Regions from separate parts of the Dethiobacter alkaliphilus AHT 1 genome, predicted to be linked through region 2. Evidence: riboswitches for the same ligand, from Rfam matches in the RefSeq annotation. Region 2 holds a riboswitch; the other holds the start of a gene.
What was found. A riboswitch is a leader RNA that binds a small molecule or an ion and turns the genes downstream of it on or off. The one in region 2 is predicted to bind thiamine pyrophosphate.

Region 1: it holds a riboswitch for thiamine pyrophosphate, as region 2 does, so the genes downstream of both, thiS (sulfur carrier protein ThiS) here and thiM (hydroxyethylthiazole kinase) in region 2, are expected to answer to the same signal.

What each region holds. Positions count from the first base shown of each region.
Region 1 covers NZ_ACJM01000003.1:161,718-167,756, reverse strand. The annotation lists gene hypF (carbamoyltransferase HypF) at 1-1,104, shown strand, start outside; gene DEALDRAFT_RS04135 (HypC/HybG/HupF family hydrogenase formation chaperone) at 1,104-1,322, shown strand; gene hypD (hydrogenase formation protein HypD) at 1,315-2,394, shown strand; gene hypE (hydrogenase expression/formation protein HypE) at 2,391-3,392, shown strand; TPP riboswitch at 3,453-3,563, shown strand; gene thiS (sulfur carrier protein ThiS) at 3,721-3,915, shown strand; gene thiF (sulfur carrier protein ThiS adenylyltransferase ThiF) at 3,917-4,723, shown strand; gene DEALDRAFT_RS04110 (thiazole synthase) at 4,726-5,490, shown strand; gene thiH (2-iminoacetate synthase ThiH) at 5,495-6,039, shown strand, end outside.
Region 2 covers NZ_ACJM01000001.1:286,404-292,442, reverse strand. The annotation lists gene DEALDRAFT_RS15730 (PRC-barrel domain-containing protein) at 1-350, shown strand, start outside; gene thiC (phosphomethylpyrimidine synthase ThiC) at 347-1,645, opposite strand; gene thiW (energy coupling factor transporter S component ThiW) at 1,646-2,140, opposite strand; gene thiM (hydroxyethylthiazole kinase) at 2,137-2,940, opposite strand; TPP riboswitch at 3,168-3,282, opposite strand; gene hisC (histidinol-phosphate transaminase) at 3,304-4,413, opposite strand; gene DEALDRAFT_RS01455 (phenylacetate--CoA ligase family protein) at 4,423-5,721, opposite strand; gene DEALDRAFT_RS01450 (polysaccharide deacetylase family protein) at 5,917-6,039, shown strand, end outside.

The DNA.
Region 1 (6,039 bases), on a different contig from region 2:
GTCCCGGCATCCATTCCGGTACCCGTACCTAACAACTCTGCCCAGGTATTTGCAGCCGGCGGGGATCTTAAAAACTCCTTCTGTTTCCTAAAGGACGGCCATGCTTACCCCGGCCCCCATATCGGGGATTTGGCCTATGCGGAAACACGCCGCGTCCATCTGGAAGCGGCGGGAGAACTGGCTGAGATGTTACAGGTTGAGCCAACCATTGTGGCCTTTGATTGTCATCCCGGCTACCACTCGGCAGCCTTGGCCGCCAAAAAGCCGGGAACCCATGAGACGGTATGGCATCATCATGCTCACCTGGCCTCCTGTATGGGAGAAAACTACCTAACCGGCCCGGTAATTGGTGTGATATGTGACGGCACCGGCTATGGCCGGGACGGTACAATCTGGGGCGGTGAAGTACTCAGTGGCGATTATTTGGACTTTGAGCGGGAATTCCACCTGGAGCCGGTACCCCTTCCCGGAGGAGAAGCGGCAGTACGCCACCCCTGGCGGATGGCCGTCTCCTGGTTATGGCAAAGTACGGGGGAGGAAGGTGTCACACTGGCAAAAGCACTCTTTGCCGACAAGGAAAGAGAGATAGACCTTTTGTCCACCATGCTTAAACGAAAAGTAAACTCTCCCATGGCCTCCAGCTGCGGCAGGCTCTATGATGCGGCGGCGGCACTTTTAGGTATCTGCCGGGAAAACACCTATGACGGCCAGGCACCCATGGAGCTGGCAGAAGCTGCCCTGGGCCATGAGCGAGGTACTTATCCCTTTACCATAGAAGGAAAAACCATCAGCTGCAGTACACTAATGCATAGTCTTGCCGAAGATTTTCTGCGCGGCAAAGATGCGGGAATGATTGCTGCAGCTTTTGAAGCAACCATTGTGGAGATGTTTGCCGCTGCGGTGGAGCGGGTCAGGCAGAAAAACGGACTGGACCGGGTTGTTTTAAGCGGTGGCTCGTTTCAGAACCCTTATTTGCTCACCGCGCTCAGGACACGGTTGCAGGCGGCAGGTTTTCAGGTTTATACACAGCGGCAGGTGCCGGCAAATGACGGCGGCCTGGCTTTGGGCCAGGCACTGGTGGCCGCATGGAGGAGGACGGTCTGATGTGTATCGGTATGCCTTGTGAGGTAATTGAAAACAGCGGTATGTGGGGGACTGTAGATTATTGCGGAAACCGCATGGAAGTGATGATGACTTTGGTGCCCAAAGCGGTTCCAGGCTCCTGGGTACTGGTTCATGCCGGCCTGGCTATCCAGCAGATAGACCTGCAGGACGCAGAAGAAACACTGGCCCTGCTAAAGGAGTTGGAAGGGCATGAATGAACAGACGGTTTCAGCCCTGATCCACAGGATAAAAAGCAATATTACACAGCCGCTGCGCCTGATGGAAGTTTGCGGGACCCATACCACCGCCATTGGCCGCTGTGGTATCCGGTCCCTGTTGACCCCGGAGCTGGAGCTGGTCAGCGGCCCCGGTTGTCCGGTGTGTGTCACCTCGCAGTACGACCTGGACCAGATGATTATGCTCTCACGCCAACCCGGCGTCACCATCGCCACCTTTGGCGATATGCTGCGCGTTCCCGGCAGTGAAACTACACTGGAATTGGAGAAAGCCGCCGGTGCAGATGTTCGTGCAGTTTATTCACCCTTTGAAGCGGTAAAAATGGCACAACAGGAACAAGACCGCCAGTTTGTTTTCCTGGGCGTAGGTTTTGAAACCACAGCCCCGGCCATTGCCATGTCAGTGGAGTTAGCCCGCCAATACGGCCTGGATAATTACTCGGTTTTCTCCTGTGTGAAAACCATGCCTGCTGCTCTGCATGCCCTGCTTGGTGGAGGTAAGTCCTCATTACACGGGCTGATCCTGCCGGGCCATGTCAGTGCGGTAATCGGCAGGAAGGCCCAGGATTTTGTGGCCTCCCATTATCATTTGCCCGCCGCTGTCACAGGCTTTGAGTTGACAGATATCCTGACTGCTGTTTTAGCTTTGGTGGAAATGGCTACAAAGGATGAGGCAGCTGTGGTGAACTGTTACCCCTCTGTTGTTCGGGAGGAAGGAAATCCCCAGGCCAGGGCGCTAATTGAGAAAGTCTTTGCCCCAAGTGATGCCAACTGGCGCGGCCTGGGCCTTATCGAGCAAAGCGGCCTGTCTTTGCGCCGGGAGTTGACCCAGTTTGACGCCCGCCTGCGCTTCCCCGTAACACCTCAAGATACCCCGGAAAACTCTGCCTGCCGCTGTGCCAATGTTCTTTTGGGTGAAATTACCCCTCCCGACTGCGCACTGTTTGGCAGCAAATGTAATCCTCTCTCACCGGAAGGACCTTGTATGGTTTCTTCGGAAGGGGCTTGTGCAGCTTACTTCCGTTATGAACGAAAAAAGGCGGTGACTCTATGAGCCGGGTAACCCTGTCCCACGGGGACGGCGGTGCCTTTTCCGCCCAACTGGTACAAAACCTGTTTCTTCGCTATCTATGGAACCCCTATCTGGAGCACTTATCTGATGCTACCATACTACCCACGCCTAACCGCGCCTTAGCAGTCACCACAGATTCCTTTGTTGTCCAACCGGTCTTTTTCCCCGGCGGTGATATCGGTAAACTCTCTGTTTGCGGCACCATAAACGATTTGACAGCGGGGGGAGCAAGGCCCATGTATCTTACTGCCGCTTTTATTCTGGAAGAGGGGTTTTTGCTCTCCCAGTTGGAACAGATTGTGGCTTCCATGGCCCAAACCGCCAAGGAATGCGATGTGGCGGTGGTGGCGGGAGATACAAAAGTAGTGCCCAGGGGCCAGGCCGACGGGATTTATATTAATACTACGGGAATCGGCCAGGTCTACAGGGGACTGAAGCTCTCCCCTCGGGAAATACAGCCGGGAGACGCAATTATCGTTTCCGGCACTTTGGGCGACCATGGTATTGCCGTTTTGTCAGAGCGCGAAGGCCTGGCCTTTGAAACACAAGTAAAAAGCGACTGTGCACCTCTAAGCAGCTTGCTGTCCGCAGTGGAGGATTTATTCCCCGCTGTGCGCTGGTTGCGGGATCCCACTCGCGGCGGCGCGGCCGCCTCCCTCAATGAACTGGCTCAGGCTGCCGGGGCCGATATAATTTTGCAAGAGCGCCACATACCAATCCGGCCACAGGTTAAGGCCGCCTCAGATATGTTAGGGCTGGATCCCCTTACTCTGGCCAACGAGGGAAAAATGCTGTTTGTAGTCCAAAAGGATTCAGCAGCAGATCTATTAAACATGCTGCAAGCTCATCCCCTGGGCGCCGATGCGGTAATTATCGGAACGGTGGCCTCCGGCAGCGGGGAAGTACTCATGAAAACTGAAGCAGGGGGCACTCGCCTTGTGGAAATGCCGGCAGGCATTCCAGTGCCCAGAATATGCTGAGTAGAAAAATTGTCTCTTGATTCCGGTTCTTTTCCATGGTAAATTAGAACTACTAAAACAAAATACTTCCAGGGGAGCCTGCCTAAGCAGGCTGAGAGTGGGATGTGTTTCCCTGACCCTCATAACCTGATTTGGGTAATGCCAACGTAGGGATGGTTCCGGTTAAACTTTAAGCAAATTCCCTGTGAATTTGCTTTTTATTTTCCGGTAAGTAATTTATATGTAGTTAGCAAACCGGCAGCGTAAACCGTGCCTAGCTTGAACTACAGGTTATGAGGGAGCATTTATGCTCTCTTTTTTAGTTCCCTGAAAAAAGAAAGGAGTACGCATGATTATTAACGGCACAGAAAAAGACTTTCCCGAGGGCATCACAGTTGCAAAGCTATTGGAAGAGCTGTCCCTTGACCCTAACAAAGTTGTGGTGGAAGTGGATCAGCAAATTGTCCCCAAAGATGAGTACCGGCAAAAAAAGCTTAGCTCCACAGCTGCGGTGGAGTTAATAAGCTTTGTAGGTGGAGGTTGAGATGCAGATTTACGTTAATGAAAAAGCACTGACAATAAAAGAAGGCCAGACTTTGCACGATTTAAAGGAAGAGATTAAAAAGGACGCAGACGTGCTGGTCTATAACGGCTTTATTACTAAGGAAAATCCCATACTGCAGGAAAATGATCGGGTAGTACTGATTAAAAAGGGAGAGATGCCTTCCATGGAAGAAATGGAGGCCATGCTCCTTTCCAGGCATACTCCCGGTGTGCATGAAAAGGTTAAAAACTTTAGCGTAGGCATTGCCGGCCTGGGAGGCCTGGGCTCCAACGCCGCCATGTCCCTGGCCAGAATCGGCATCGGCAAGCTTTTGCTGGTGGATTTTGACGTGGTAGAACCCAGCAATTTAAACCGCCAGCAGTATTTCATCCGCCATATCGGCATGAAAAAAACAGAAGCCTTGAAAGACTTAATTCAGGAGTGCAATCCCTTTGTGGAAGTGGAAACAATAGATACTTTCCTGGATGAAAGCAACATGGCAGAGATCTTCAAAGATGTGGATATTATCATGGAGGCCTTCGATAATGCGGTATCCAAGGCCCTTCTCACAAACACGGTGCTGACCAAAATGAAGGATAAGAAGTTGGTGGCCGCCTCCGGCATGGCAGGCTTTTTTTCCGGCAACAGCATCACCGCCAGAAAAGCGGGAAAAAACTTTTTCCTCATCGGCGACGGCGTAAATGAAGCAAGGCCCGGCCAGGGGCTTATGGCTCCCCGGGTTTCCATAGCCGCCAACCAACAGGCCAATACCGTACTGCGCATTATCTTAGAAGAAGAGGGGGAATAGCTATGGATAAACTGCAAATTGGTTCTACAGAACTGGAAAGCAGGCTTCTTATCGGTACCGGAAAATACTCATCCAATGAAATACTGCCACAGGTTATAGAAAGCAGCGGAACCCAAGTGGTAACCGTTGCTCTAAGAAGGGTGGATATTACCTCCAGTGAGGAAAACATCCTAAACTTCATCGATAAAAAAATAACTCTCTTGCCCAACACCTCCGGTGCAAGAACTGCAGAGGAGGCCGTACGTATCGCCCGGCTGGCACAAGCCGCCGGCTGCGGCAACTGGATTAAAATTGAAGTCATCTCCGATAACAAATATCTCTTGCCCGACAATTACGAAACCATCAAAGCAACGGAAATCTTGGCCAAAGAAGGCTTCGTCGTTCTCCCTTATATGAACCCGGATTTAATGGATGCCAAAAGGATGGCCGATGCCGGAGCGGCGGCAGTAATGCCTTTGGGAGCGCCCATTGGCAGCAACAGAGGCATTAAAACAAAGGAAATGGTGCGCATTCTCATAGATGAAATGAATCTTCCCATCATCGTGGATGCCGGCCTTGGCGCCCCCTCCCATGCCGCAGAGGCCATGGAGATGGGAGCAGATGCGGTGCTGGTCAATACCGCCATAGCATCCTCGGGTGATCCGGTAGCCATGGGGGAGGCCTTTAAACTGGCCACCGAAGCGGGAAGAAAGGCTTACCTTTCCAGATTAGGACCGCAAAGAACAGTTGCCGAGGCATCCTCACCCCTCACCGGGTTTTTGAGGTGAGCTGATGAGTGCTTATGAAAAAATCGCCACATATGAGACACTGGACTTCGCTGCCTTTTTTGCTTCGGTAACCGAAGACAGAATACGCTACGCTCTCATCAAACCCAGCATCAATGAAGAAGACTTTCTCTGCCTTCTCTCTCCACAGGCCGAAAACTATCTGGAAGAGATGGCTCAGAAAGCTCACAAGATAGCTCTAAACCAGTTTGGCCGGACCGTGGTCCTATACACACCCATGTATCTTGCCAATTACTGCGTCAATGCCTGCACCTATTGCGGCTATAACTCCAGCAATGAAATCAAACGCAAAAAACTCTCTCTTGAAGATGCAGAAAAAGAGGCCCTGGCCATCCGCAACCAGGGGTTTCGCCACATTATCCTCCTCACCGGAGAATCCAGAACCCATACTCCTGTCTCCTATATCAAAGACTGCATCTCCCTCATTAAAAAATACTTTAGCTCCATTTCCATCGAGATCTATCCACTGGAGCAACAAGAGTACCGCCAACTAATTGAAGCAGGCGCCGACGGCCTCACCATTTACCAGGA
Region 2 (6,039 bases):
ATGAATGGCTGGTCCGCAGACTGGAAGATGACAGACCGGGTCCCACTTCCGAGCTGCGGGAACTCTGGTTTCAGCTGCAGGGGCGCCTGGCTCAGGGCGGCCGTGAACTGGAAGATGAAACCCGGACCAAGATTCGCCAATATGTGCTGGGTAAAAAGCTGGCACATCCGGTCTATGATAAAAACGGCATCCTGCTGGGAGGCCGGGGTGATCAGGTAACCGCCGAGATGCGTGAGGCGGCAGAAAATGCAGAACGCCTGCCGCAGCTGTTTTTGTCAGCGGCAGCAGGCGATGTACAACTGGCTCTTGACCCCATTAAAAAACAAATTAAAGATGTCTTAGGAGATTAGCAGCACTCGGCTTCGGTGCCCAGTGCTTCCGCCACAACTTTCATGGCACAAAACTCCCCGCACATGGAGCATTCCTCTCTGTGTTCGGGGTTTTTCTTTTTGCGCACCGCCGCAGCATGACCGGGGTCGATGGAAAGCTCGATCTGCTTCTCCCAGTCCAGTGCCTTGCGCGCTTTGGCCATGGACAAATCCCACTCCGCTGCTCCGGGAAGACCTTTGGCAATATCGGCGGCATGGGCGGCAATGCGGCTGGCCATTATGCCGTCACGCACATCTTTGGCATCGGGCAGGCCCAAATGTTCTGCCGGAGTTACATAGCAGAGGAAATCCGCACCGGCCCAGGCAGCCAGTGCTCCGCCGATGGCGGAAGTAATATGGTCATAACCCGGCGCCACATCGGTGACCAGCGGCCCCAGCACATAAAACGGTGCCCCTTTACACAGCGATTTCTGCAGGTCAACATTGGAGCGCACCTGATCCAGCGGCACATGGCCCGGGCCTTCCACCATCACCTGCACGCCCTTCTCCCAGGCCCGCTCCACCAGTTCGCCCAAAACAAGCAGCTCCTGAATCTGCGGGCCGTCGGTGGCATCAGCCAGGCAACCGGGTCGCAGCCCGTCACCCAGGCTAAGGGTCACATCATAGCGGGCAGCAATTTCCAATAGCTCATCGTAGCGTTCATAAAGCGGATTTTCCCGGTCATGGTGCAGCATCCAACCGGTAAGAAAGGCGCCGCCGCGGCTGACAATATCGGCCACGCGCCGGCGTTTTTTCAAGACGTCAATGACCTGGCGGGTAATCCCGCAGTGGACGGTAATAAAGTCCACCCCGTCTTTACACTGCTCCTCCACCACGTCAAAAAGGTCGTCGGCGGTCAGCTTCATCATGGCACCGTAGCGCACATTGGCTTCTGCGGTGGCCTGATAAACGGGGACCGTCCCCACCGGCAGGGGCGAGGCGCCCAGCATGCGCCGCCTGGTATCGGTAATATTGGGGCCGGTGGATAAATCCATCACCGCATCGGCGCCGGCATCCACAACCTGTCGCAGCTTCTCCAGTTCCGCCTCAGGATCGGGGAAATCGGTGGATGTACCGATATTGGCATTAACCTTTGTCTTGGTGCCTTTGCCAATGGCGCATGGCTCCAGCGACTTATGATTAACATTGGCCGGCACCACCAACGTGCCGTCAACCAAACCCTGCCGGATCAGCTCCGGTTCTACATTTTCCTTTTTGGCAGCAGCAATCATTTCCTGAGTGATAATTCCCTCTCTTGCTTTAATCAGTTGTGTCACTTATTTCCCCTCTTCTCCCAGTTGTTTTGGCGCGGCAACCGCCACGCCTTTTAATACTACAAGTCCTAATACCGCACCGGCCAGGCTGCTGGTGGCAAAGGGTATCACAAAAACAAAAGCAATGGCCTCACTTCCTAGTACCAAGCGTGCCAACGGGACTGCCGCCAGGGCTCCCAGGATACCGGTGCCGAAAACTTCGCCCACAGCCGCAGCATAATCCCGCTTAAAGAACCTAAAAGCATAACCGGCCACAAAGGCACCAATCATACCGCCGGGAAAAGCCAAAACCGTTCCGGTCCCCAACAGGTTACGCAGCAGCGCCACGGCAAAAGCCACCAGCACCGCGGGCCCGGGACCCAATAATACTGCCGCCAGCACATTAATGGCATGCTGAACCGGAAAAATCATGGCTCCTGCCACAGGAATGGAAAAAACGCCGGCTAAGGTCCCAATTGCAGTTAACAGGCCCATTGCCACTAATCTTTTTACACTCACTGGTTTATCATCCTTTCTTTGATATTTTGTCTGGTTTTAATTGTTTGCTCATCTAACCGATACAGTTCATCAAAAAGCTGAGACTTAAAAGAAGCCGGTGCATCAGAATTGCGTGCCGCCAGCTCCGCCGCCACATTAAAGGTCACAAGTGCTGCCACCGCAGCCTTAAGGGTATCTTTTTCCACCGCAGCAAAGCAGCCCATCACAGAGGCTGTCATACAGCCTGTTCCTACCACCGTAGCCATGAGGGCATTACCGTTTGTAACCTCCACCATTCTCTCTCCGTCGGTGACCCGGTCCACCGCACCGGTTACCGCCACCACAGCATTGGTATCCCGGGCCAGGGAAGCGGCCAGCTCCACCACATCACCGCTGACGTTAATGGACTCCACTCCCTTAATCTCGGCGGCACCTCCGGCCATTATGGCAACTTCTGCTTCATTCCCCTTAATGATGCTGATTTTAATTTCTTTTAATAGACGCTTGGCTGCCTCTAAGCGCAGGGAAGTGGCTCCGGCTCCCACCGGATCCAGCACCACAGGCAGGCCCAGCTCATTGGCCCGCCGGCCCGCCAGCACCATGGCATCCACCTGCGCCGGCGTCAGCGTCCCGATATTTAATACCAAAGCCCCGGCATGACTCACCATCTCCGCCACCTCTTGGGGCGCATGGGCCATAATGGGTAGCCCTCCTGCCACCAGCGTCACATTGGCACACTCACTCATGGTCACCATATTGGTAATATGATGCACCAAAGGCTTTTCCTCTCTCAACTTCTCCAACAACCCACCAATCTCCAAAACCAAAACCTCCTCACACAAAATGGGGACGGACCTTTTTTCGCAAAAACCATGCAAAATCCTGCACAAGAAAGGCGCGCTCTTTCGGTTTCCTCAGCGCGCGCCTTTCAGTACTGCTTACACTAGCAGCTTCGCTATCTGCGAAGCGTTATAATGCTAGCAGTAAACAAAAATAAGCCGCGGACCGGTTTAGTCCGCGGCTTTGCTTCTGTTACTTCTGTTGCGCTGCCACTTTTGCGGTCCTTCCCTACGCTGGTATAATCCATCTCAGGTTCGAAGGGTTGGCCGGGTTTGTCGCCCCTGCCTCTCAGCCCACACTGGTGGGCACCCCCAGGAAAGATATGCAGTTGTGTTTATCCTATTTTAGCTAAAGACGCCTTCTTCTGTCAAGACTTTCTCCAGCGCTTCGATAAACCGTTTATTTTGCTCGGAAGTACCAACGGTCACCCGGACCACATCCGGTGCGCCGAAAATGTCGCCGGTGCGCACAATGACACCCAGGCGCATCAGCTTGGCAAATGCTTTTTGACAGTCGGCTTTTATCTGAACCCAGATAAAGTTGGCATGGGTGGGCTGGTAAGGAAGGTTCATCCGCTCAAACTCTTCGTAGAGATACTTTTTGCCTTCCTCATTCATGGCCACGCTGTTTTTGACATGATCCACGTCTTCCAAAGCGGCCAGGGCTGCGCCCTGGGCAATCAAGTTTACGTTAAAGGGTTCTTTAACCCGGCTAATCAGGCCGATAAGCTCTGGCTTGGCTACGCCATAGCCGATGCGCAGGCCCGCCAAACCGTAAATCTTGGAGAAAGTACGCAGGACAATAACGTCCCGCTCCTGACGGACAAACTCCAGGGTATCGGGGTAATCCTCAGCCAGAACGTATTCGAAATATGCTTCGTCAAAAATGGTTATTACCCCTTGGGGCAGTTTATCCAAAAAGGCTTCTACTTCTTTCTTACCTACCATGGTACCGGTGGGGTTATTGGGGTTACAGACAAAAACCAGCTTGGTATTCTCTGTCACCGCCGCCGCCATAGCCTCCAGGTCGTGGGTAAGGTCTTTGGTGGGCACCATCACGGTACGTGCCCCCATGATTTTTGCCGCAAAATCATATTCGGAAAATGAAGGGTTAGCCATAATAATTTCGTCCCCTTCATCCAGAAACGCTTCGGCAATCAGTTTAATTACTTCATCGGACCCGTTGCCCACAACTAAATGGGAAAAAGTCAGGTTTAACTTTTCCGCCAGGGAATTTTTCAGATAGTAGCAGTTGCCGTCTGGATAGGTGGCAACTTTGTTGATTAGCTCCTGCATCACTTTCAATGAGGCCGGTGCCGGTCCCAGCGGGTTTTCGTTGGATGCCAACTTGATCACATCAGAGATGCCTAACTCCCGCTCCACTTCTTCCACCGGCTTACCCGGCACGTAGGGCTTAATTTCCATAATTTGTTGTCTGTGTAATTGTTTTACCATGGCCGCCTCCTATAACTCACGTTTATCGATGACACGTTTAGCTTTCCCTTCACTGCGCGGAATAGTCTTGGGCTCCACCAGGCGGATTTTTGCGCTGATGCCCAAAATGGAATCTATTTGCGAGTGAATCTTTTTCTCCAGCTCTTCTAAACGCTTAATCTTATCAGAGAACATGCGCTCTGAAACTTCCACCTGAATTTCCAGCATATCCAAGCTGCCCTTGCGGGTTACCACCAGCTGGTAGTGCGGTTCTGTTTCACCGATTTCCAGCAAGACACTTTCCACCTGGGTGGGGAAAACGTTAACGCCGCGGACAATAATCATATCATCACTGCGTCCGGTGACCTTAGCCATGCGCACATGGGTGCGTCCACAGAGGCAGGGCTCCACAGTCAATGTGGTAATATCCCGGGTCCGGTAGCGGATAATGGGCAGTGCTTCTTTGGTGACAGTGGTGATGGCCAGCTCGCCTTTTTCACCGTAAGGCAACACTTCGCCGGTGGCCGGGTCAATGATTTCGGGAATAAAGTGGTCCTCGAAGATATGCAGGCCACACTTCTCTTCACATTCAATGGCCACACCGGGCCCGATAATTTCACTGAGTCCGTAAATATCGGTGGCACGGATACCCAAACGCCGCTCAATTTCCTGGCGCATATTCTCAGACCAGGGTTCGGCGCCGAAAATTCCAGCATGCAGCTTAAATTCATCCAATGATAATCCCATCTCTTCAATTACTTCGGCGATAAACAGCGCATAACTGGGCGTGCAGGTTAAAACGTTAGTGCCAAAGTCCTTCATCACCATTACCTGACGCTGGGTGTTTCCGCCGGAAATGGGAATAACAGCTGCACCCAAAAGCTCCGCGCCGTAATGAACGCCCAGGCCCCCGGTAAACAGGCCGTAACCGTAGGCGTTTTGCACCACAGAATTACGGGTGGCGCCGGCACTTACCAAAGAACGGGCCATCAGCTCAGACCAGGTGGCCAAATCATTTCTGGTATAGCCCACAACGGTGGGTTTCCCGGTGGTTCCTGAAGAAGAGTGATAGCGTACAATTTCATTTTGCGGTACCGAAAACAGGCCAAACGGGTAATTGTCCCGGAAATCCTGTTTTACTGTAAACGGTAATCTGGACAGATCGTCCAGGCTTTGAATATCACCCGGCTCGATTCCTTCGGCCTGAAAAACGCGACGATAATGGGGAACGCTGTTGTATACCCGTTCTACCGTCTTTTTCAAGCGCTTAAGCTGCACTTCCTGCAGCCTGTCCCTCGACATGCATTCCGCTTCGCGATTCCAATACAAGGTCAAGCCCCCCTCAATACTACATACATGGTTTAGGTTATAAAGGTGAGGTTTTCGACAGGACCCTGCCAATCTCCTGCCACAAAGGCAAATTCCCTGAAAAATCCGTCAACCACTCCCCCGCTGTCATAACCTTCTCCTGTTTGGAATACCCATATAAAGACTTATACCGACAATCTCTCGAGGAGGTCTGTGATGATTAAAAGTGTGGTGATTACAAAAAGAAGCCGGTTTGTGCTGATGTTTCTGGCGACAGCTCTTTTTGTTCTGTCCCTCTTTTGGCTTTTTGGCGGTGAACGGGCCGACCCCACAGTGGGC